One region of the Bacillus sp. Brlt_9 genome, then DNA from elsewhere that is predicted to be linked to it. Evidence: riboswitches for the same ligand, from Rfam matches in the RefSeq annotation. Region 1 holds a riboswitch; each other region holds the start of a gene.

Region 1 (2,183 bases):
GCATAACGTAATAGCTTTCCGAGTAATAATGGAGATGAAATTCCATATAACTTGGATGCTGAGTAAGCACCACTTACAGCAGGGTGTGCCATAATAGGAACCGGGATTTCATCATCTTCTGCAAGTGATTGTAGTACATCTAGTCCGTAAGCAAATACGTTAAATAATAGAATATCAGCCCCAGCTTGCACTGCACGTTTCGCATTTTCTTTTAAATCAAAAGTTCGTCCTGTTAAATTTACGGCATATAACGTTTTATGCCCGTATGTTTCATATACGGATTGTAAAACTTCTTTTCCAGATGCAATGCGTTTCGTAAGTGGTGTTAATGTATTCTCAAATAATATCTCATCATCTTTTACGATATCTACACCACCACTTGCTTGATCGCGTAATTGCGTTTTTAAATACCCAATATTTCGTCCAATCATCCCTTTAAAAATACTCATTAAAAGAGGACGTTCATGCACTTGTAAAAGGTTTCGAATACCATCTATGCCGAACTTTGGGCCAGGAAAATGTTTTTTTAACTCGTCTGAAAAAGTTAAATCAATTAATTTCACTTCGCCATCAAGTGATAGCTTTCCGAATGTAGTTGTTAAAATTGCTGGTAAGTCTGGACTGAAATTTAATAATGGATATTCGATTTTAATAATCCCGCGTTTTACTTTTTTACGTAAATACAAATTGGTATGTTCGTGTTCAGCTAATTCCTCAACATGAATGACGTTGCCTTTATGCTGTTTTAATTGTTCTTGTAATAAATGTGGTAAATGTGTCCAAGAGCCAATTGTTAAACCGAGTGCAATTTGCTCAGCCTTTTTTTCTAAGTTATGTGAATCATCATGGATTAAATATGTCGCTATAATTCCGCTCATTGTTATAACCTCCTAGTTAAATAAAAAAACCTCTCAGCTAAGGAGAGGTTTTTTTACAACCAGCTCCTTATCTGTCAGCGTAATGCTGCGAGAATTAGCACCGTGTCTACAATTGTAGATCGGTTGCCGGGTTTCGTCGGGCTCGTCCCTCCACCTGCTCTTGATAAGAAGTATTTAGAAATGTTTAAATTTTTAAGATAACTGAATTTTGTCAGATATTTTTCATGTTGTCAATTACTTTTTGAAAAAATTCAATTTATCAATTCGATTAATGGCTTCTCGTAATCTATCTTCTGTATGCAAGAGACCAACACGGACATACCCTTCGCCATGTTCACCAAATCCAACACCAGGAGCAACTGCAACATGTGCTTTTTCTAGTAAAATATCAGCAAATTGCTCAGAGGTATACCCTTTTGGAACAGGAAGCCATGCAAAGAATGATCCTGTTGGAATGTCTACATTCCAACCAATTGAGTGACAAGCTGAAATAAGAGCGTTTCGTCGAGATTCGTAACTATTTACAAGGTCTATTACGCAAGACTGTGAACTTAATAGTGCTTCGCGGGCAGCATCTTGAATTGCACCAAAAATACTAACATACATATGATCTTGTAATAAGTTAATGGTTTCAATGACACTTTCATTCCCTACTGCAAAAGCGATACGCCACCCAGCCATATTGAAAGTTTTCGATAGAGTATAAATTTCAATTCCTGTATCTTTGGCACCGTCTGCTTGTAAGAAACTCACGGGCTTTTGACCATCAAATCCAATAGCGCCGTAAGCAAAATCATGAACGACTAATATATTATGTTTATTAGCAAAATGAATGGTTTCATCAAAGAAATCTTTTGATGCAGTAGCACCGGTCGGATTATTTGGATAGTTTAAAAACATTAATTTTGCACGCTCGGCAATAGAGTCATCAATTTTCGTATAATCGGGTAAAAAATTATTTTTTGCAATAAGCGGCATTGTTTCAAATTGTGCTTTTGCTAAAGCAACTCCTGATAAATAATCTGGATAGCCTGGATCTGGAACGAGAATCGTATCACCAGGGTTTGTAAAACAAACTGGTAATTCTACTAATCCAGCCTTTCCGCCAAACAAAATAGCAACTTCTGTTTTTGGATTTACTACTACATCATATTCACGTTGATAGAATGTTGCCACGGCTTCTTTTAAACTTTCATGTCCGCGAAATGGCGGATATTTATGATGAATGGTCTTTTCTGCAGCATCTTGTAACGCTTTTACGATATGCTGCGGTGTTGGTTGATCTGGATTACCTTGACCTAGATT
Region 2 (2,183 bases), on a different contig from region 1:
ATATCCCCCTGTCGCTAATAGTTCTAAATCACTTAACGCAATGTTGTCTAGCCCAATTTCTTTTTCAATTTGTGATACGTCATATGTCTCATCTATAAGATTTACTAATTCGTTTACTGTACTCATTTTCTATATCCCCTCTTAGTTTTATTTCAAGATTCATCTTATTGATAATGTAGACCACATTCAGTTTTCACTTTCCCGGCCCATCTACCATCTCTCGAATCGCCATCCTCACCTACAGGTAACGTACACTTCTCACACCCAATACTTGGATATCCAATATCATGTAATGGGTTATACGGCAAGCTATGCTTGTATACATATCGCCATACCTCTTTCCACGTCCAATGAATGAGCGGACAAACTTTAATAGATTGAAAGCGATGATCTTGATTTATAAACTTTGTATGCTTACGTGTTTCTGATTGTTCCCTCCTTAAGCCCGATATCCACGCTTTTTCCGGTGCTAATGATTTTTCTAACGGTAAAATTTTTCTAATTTTACAACAGAGATTCGGATTACTTTCCCATAATTTCTCACCATGCAACTTCGCTTGTTCATCAAGTGTAAGTTCCGGCTGTTGTTCTATAATATTTAATGAAGGAAATCGTTCCCGCACTTTTTGGATTAATTCATACGTTTCTTGAAAATGAACATTTGTATCTAAAAATACAACTTTAGCAGATGGATTTACTTGGTTTATAAGGTGCAGCAGTACCATCCCTTCCACTCCGAAGCTACATGCGTATACAATTTCACTTTTATATTCTTTATAAGCCCAACTTAATACAGATAGCGCGCCTTTCGTTTCATCTTCTTCTGAAAATGAAATGTTATTTTCTTCCCACGTTTCATACGTCAACATGTTCTTTCCCCCTGTAAAAGCAAAAAGACGGTTTTAACCTAATGATATAGGTTAAAACCGCCTCTAGTTTTTCTAGTCAGCGCTTTTTACTTTAAACGTACTTTTTCACTTTTCTCTAATTGAATGACTTTCCCATCTTGCACAACAATTGTAATTGAACCATATTTCATATCAGCAAGCATCGCTTGAATCTTCTCAGATACTTCCTCAAAATGTTCCCGTACGCTCACGCGAACAGCCCCCCTTTTTATTCATAAAAAAAATCTTTCCCATTTCGAAAAGACTGTTCGGTAATATATTTTACCTTATCTTTCAAAATGGATTCCATTTTGCTGGATTTAGCACCTTGCTTTCTATAAGCAGGTTGCCGAGCTTCGTCGGGCCAGTTCCCTCCGCTTCTCTTGATAAGCTTTGTATTTGTATTTTATCACAATTCAGATTTTTTTCAATCCTAGTTTTCCGATATATTTTAATTATTTTATTTTACAAAAAAGGAATTGCCCATCTGAACAACTCCTTTTTCCTCATTTAAACTAATTCTTTAATACGTATGCGATCGTTCCCAATAATATTTTCATATGTTTCGCGCTCTACAACAATTTGTGATGTGCCACCTTTCGCGAAGACAACAGCTGGTCTACGAATCCTGTTATAATTATTCGCCATCGAGTACCCGTATGCCCCTGTACAAGAAATTGCTAATAAATCGGCAGTAGCAACTTTCGGTAAAGTGATATCCCAAATTAACATATCTCCACTCTCACAACATTTCCCTGCAATCGAAACAACTTCCTCGTTCTCATCGTTCCCTCGATTCGCTAACATCGCTTCATAACGAGCGTTATATAAAGCAGGTCTTAAATTATCAGTCATCCCACCATCCACTGATACATATTTCCGAATACCAGGAATGTCCTTCACAGATCCGACTGTATAAAGTGTCGTTCCAGCATCACCTACAATGCTACGGCCTGGTTCAACCCATATTTCTGGCAAGGGATAATTACATACTGTAAATTGTTCTCTCACTGCACTTGTTACCGCTCGCACATATGTCTCAAGAGTTAATGGCGTATCTGATTCTGTGTAGCGTATTCCGAATCCTCCGCCCACATTTAGCACTTTTACTACATAATTTGTTCGCTCTCTCACTTCTTCTAAAAATTGATGAAGAACTTCAATCGCTCGCACAAAACCGGCCGTTTCAAATATTTGTGATCCGATATGTGAATGAATTCCTAGCACGTTATAATTTGATTTTTGTAAAGCAAGCTCAATTGCCTGCATCGCTTGACCATTTGACACACCAAATCC
Region 3 (2,183 bases), on a different contig from region 1:
AATTTTATCTGTAAATAATTTCTGAATGAGCTGATCTGTTAGTTCATTTGCTTTATCAAAATTAATATTATCAATATATATTTTCTCCCACTCATCATGTATAACTAATGCCTCGTTAAAACGAGCGTAAGCAGCTTGAAAAGCTTTGCTTGCTTCTGAAACAAATCTTTCAATTTCCACCTTCTGCTTTCTTAATTTATCTGAATCCCAAGCAACACCTAAATTGATATATTCCTCAACAACTCCTGGCATTTTCGGCTCAATAACATGTGGTGATGTTCCATCAACAATTCCTACTTTTAACTTCGGGATAATGACACCATCAACCGATTTGTTATCAGAAGAACAGTGTAAAAATTCAATATCATATCCCTTTTCAACCCATTCACGACCTATTGCCTTAATTAAAGAAGATTTCCCCGTTCCAGGGCCACCCTTTAAAATAAATAATCTGTCTAATCCTTTTAAATTCTCATCATATAAATTATGAAATCCTCTAGCTGTATTGCCGCCAGCATAATAATTCAATACATTCCCTGTCACTGCACTCACTCCTTCGCAGCATTCTATTTACATAAGCTACAATATGCGAGCAACTTTATTTGGGTGAATACCTATTTTGTGTTGCACAGAAAAAGGAAATGAATTACAATTTTATTATCACGAAAATTCCGAACTTTAAATTGAATATGTCTTTATCAAGAGAGGCAGAGGGACCGGCCCTTTGAAGCCCAGCAACCTCAGTTTATATAAACTGAATAGGTGCTAATTCCTGCAAAATGCACTGCATTTTGAAAGATAAAACGTAACTATTGTGTGCAAAACTCATCTTTCTTGATTATGAAAGGTGAGTTTTTTATTTCAAAACATATATTGGAGGTATCTAAAGTGAAAGTAATTGACCTATCACAAACATTTGAAAACAATATGTCCCAATTCCCTGGAACACCAAAAATCAATTTAGGAGCCATTACAAGCGTCGAAGAGACAGGCTATCAAGTTACAGATTTTCATTCTGTCGTTCATGTTGGTACACATTGTGATGCTCCTGCTCATTTCATTTCAGGCGCAACGACTATTGATCAATTACCCCTAGATCAATTTGTAGGCGAAGCGGTTCTTATTGATGTAACTCATGTACAAGAACGAAAACTACCGAAAGAAGTATTACACAACGCTGACATAAAAGAAGGTGATATTGTCATTTTCCATTCCAATCTATCTACTAAATGGAATACAGAGGCGTATGAGAAAGAAGCTTTTTATCTTTCTGAAGAATTAGCTGAGGAATTAGTTCAATTAAAAGTAAAATCTGTCGGTTTAGATTTTATTTCTCCTGATGAGGTAACAACAGAAACATCACCAATTCATCACATACTACTTGGGAATAATATTTATTTAATCGAAAACTTAACAAACTTAGATGCTATTCACACTAAACGTTTCTTCTTCTCAGCGGCACCTTTAAAAATTAAAGATAGCGACGGTGCTTTTGCAAGAGCATTCGCTGTAATTTTTTAAACAAACTATACAAAAAAGCAAAGATCATCATTGACCTTTGCTTCTATTTTTTTTATTTAAATTAAGAAAGAATTGCTCAACACGAGGACGTAACCAAGCTAAATAATCTTTCTCTTTCTTCTTTGTACAAGCTATTTCTTCCCCATCTACCATTCCGACAAGCTCTAGCTCTAACAGTTGCCTCGTAAAGGCTAGTATATTTATTTCTTCGGCTGGATATTCTTCTTTTAATTTCTCCTCAATTTCCCCCAATAAAAAACCGTCACGCATCATTGCCAATGCATCAATCCAAAGTGGCGGCATTTCATATTTTTCTCCTGTAATTGTATCTTTTACAATATAATTCTTTTGCTCTTTTCGAAATTGAATTGTGTGTAAGCATACAGTCGAATTTAATGTTAATTCCATCATACCACCTCTTTCATAATATCTGCATAGAAAAAAGGATGCGCGTGCACCCCTTCTTTTTCTAACACTACCGAACCGTTACATGAATAACAAATCTCATGTCGATATTTTCCTCCATTATAAACGAAGTATTTTATAAAAAAAACCCTTCTTGAAACATTTTATAAAATGTTTATATTTACACAACAAGAACACTTTTCTGAAAAATATTTTCTTCTGCATATTATACTGTTGGTAAAAAATACATACTTTTC
Region 4 (2,183 bases), on a different contig from region 1:
CTTAAGTGTAAAAAGTAGGATGTTCTCGGTATAATAACAAGTGGAGATATAAGAAACTATAATGAGTAGTAGCTGTAGATAAAAGGAGAAGAAGAGATGAAGAAGGTTTTGGGTATTGCTGTAATGGGAAGTATGATCCTTTTAGCGGGATGTAATGGAAATAAAGATACGAAAGAACCGAAAGAAAAGGTAGAGCAATCTACTGAGCAAACAGAAGAGATGAAAGAATACCGTGCAGTACATGAAAAATACGATATGAAAATGAATAAAGAAATTAATAAAGCATTACAGTTATGGGAAGTGGCAAAAGAAAAGGGCGGTAAGGAAATAACGAATGCTAAATATAAAGAAGACGTGCAGAAGGTAACAACGGGCATGTTAGAAGATATAGATCACATACGTAAAGAAATTCGTGTGCCGAAGTCGAAAGAACAAGAACATGAAATGTATGTTGGTTTCTTAAATGAAGCAGAACAAGCGATGAAAAAATTACAGAAGTTAGCTAAAGAAGAAGATTCATCTTTGATTCGTGATATAGAAATTAATTTTTCAACAGCATCGACATACTATAAACGTTTTCAAGCAGAAACGAAAAAATAACCTTGCGCACGCGCAAGGTTATTTTTTCTTCTTACCATCTCCGTCTTCATCCTCGGATACTAATACCTTCTGTTCTTCGTGAAATTCAGAAATGGTTTGACCGGTAATATTATCGAATGGAGTATAAAAAGAAGTGATATGTTTCTTTTTAATAAAGAGTTTATAGAAGCCGATGATGACAAGTATAACGATTGTTAAGGGTAATCCTATAGTAGCAAGAAGTAAGGGATCCATCTTATAACTCCTTTAACAGTATTTCTTTTTAGTATAAGTGAAAACTATAATTTCGATAAATGACATTAAAAACTGATTTTTCTAAATATATCCAATTTGATTGACTTTTCATTTTTTCAGAATTATAATTCGAAATATACAATTTGAACCAAATAATAATATAGCAATTTACTTATCCAGAGAGGTAGAGGGACTGGCCCTATGACACCTCAGCAGCGGGTTCTGTAAGATGAACACCGTGCTAATTCCAGCAAGCAAGTCTTGAAAGATAAGTGATGGGCCTTCGTTTATTAAGCCTTGATCTTATTTTTTAAGATCAAGGCTTTTTGTATTTTAAGAAGCGGAAAGGTAATAGGAACAAATATGTCATTAAAACAAAGTAAATTCATTTGTTTAGGGGGTTATTGAAGTGTATGTTATTAAAAAACTATCGGTTATGGTTTTCACGCTATGGGTCATTACGACAGTAACATTTTTGATTATGCATATTATTCCGGGGGATCCATTTTCATCAGATGCGAAAATCTTTCCTGAAGAAGTGATACAAAACATGAGAGCGAAGTATCACCTCGATGAACCGTTATGGAATCAATATGTCGCTTATTTAGACGGCGTAGTTCATTTTGATTTTGGTGAATCTGTTCAATCCACAGGTCAAGGTGTATCAGAAATTATAACGACAGGATTTGGTCCTTCAGCGATTATTGGTTTACAAGCACTTATTATTTCATTATTAGTCGGAATTGCAGCAGGTACATTTGCAGCCCTATATCATGGGAAAGTAATTGATTATAGTGTGAGCTTACTTGCCATTCTCGGTATATCTATTCCAAGTTTTATTTTAGCACCATTATTTATACAAGTATTTGCTATACAGTTTGAACTGTTACCAGTAGCGTCTTGGGGCACATTCGAACATACCGTATTGCCATCCTTCGCATTAGCGTTAGGGCCAATCGCGGTTATTACGAGATTTGTTCGCTCTAATATGATTGAAGTATTGCAGAGTGATTATATTAAATTAGCAAGAGCGAAAGGTATACCAATTAAGAAGATTATTATAAGGCATGCCCTTCGAAATGCAATTGTTCCAGTTCTTACATTTGTTGGGCCTTTAATGGCTGGACTTTTAACAGGGACTTTCGTTATTGAAAAAATATTTTCCATTCCTGGTCTAGGAAAATATTTCGTAGATAGTATTTTTAACCGGGATTATCCGGTCATTATGGGAACGACGATTTTCTATAGTGCATTATTAATTTCTTGTATTTTCATTACAGATATTATTCACCGTATTGTTGATCCACGTATTCGTTCTATTACGTAAGGAGGGGGGACATTTAAATGGG

The links. A riboswitch is a leader RNA that binds a small molecule or an ion and turns the genes downstream of it on or off. The one in region 1 is predicted to bind S-adenosylmethionine.
Region 2: another riboswitch for S-adenosylmethionine. It lies ahead of VF726_RS01535 (YezD family protein); the one in region 1 lies ahead of mtnW (2,3-diketo-5-methylthiopentyl-1-phosphate enolase).
Region 3: another riboswitch for S-adenosylmethionine. It lies ahead of VF726_RS24770 (cyclase family protein); the one in region 1 lies ahead of mtnW (2,3-diketo-5-methylthiopentyl-1-phosphate enolase).
Region 4: another riboswitch for S-adenosylmethionine. It lies ahead of VF726_RS28930 (ABC transporter permease); the one in region 1 lies ahead of mtnW (2,3-diketo-5-methylthiopentyl-1-phosphate enolase).

The regions. Positions count from the first base shown of each region.
Region 1 is NZ_JAYJLO010000002.1:783,171-785,353, forward strand. Features, by position in the region: gene mtnW (2,3-diketo-5-methylthiopentyl-1-phosphate enolase) at 1-878, opposite strand, end outside; SAM riboswitch class I at 943-1,048, opposite strand; gene VF726_RS10425 (pyridoxal phosphate-dependent aminotransferase) at 1,113-2,183, opposite strand, start outside.
Region 2 is NZ_JAYJLO010000001.1:280,281-282,463, reverse strand. Features, by position in the region: gene sat (sulfate adenylyltransferase) at 1-126, opposite strand, end outside; gene VF726_RS01540 (phosphoadenylyl-sulfate reductase) at 165-869, opposite strand; gene VF726_RS01535 (YezD family protein) at 956-1,099, opposite strand; SAM riboswitch class I at 1,172-1,280, opposite strand; gene lysA (diaminopimelate decarboxylase) at 1,398-2,183, opposite strand, start outside.
Region 3 is NZ_JAYJLO010000008.1:77,629-79,811, reverse strand. Features, by position in the region: gene VF726_RS24775 (PRK06851 family protein) at 1-543, opposite strand, end outside; SAM riboswitch class I at 693-805, shown strand; gene VF726_RS24770 (cyclase family protein) at 889-1,521, shown strand; gene VF726_RS24765 (hypothetical protein) at 1,549-1,929, opposite strand.
Region 4 is NZ_JAYJLO010000014.1:24,899-27,081, forward strand. Features, by position in the region: gene VF726_RS28920 (hypothetical protein) at 97-600, shown strand; gene VF726_RS28925 (DUF3951 domain-containing protein) at 619-834, opposite strand; SAM riboswitch class I at 1,004-1,109, shown strand; gene VF726_RS28930 (ABC transporter permease) at 1,244-2,161, shown strand; gene VF726_RS28935 (ABC transporter permease) at 2,179-2,183, shown strand, end outside.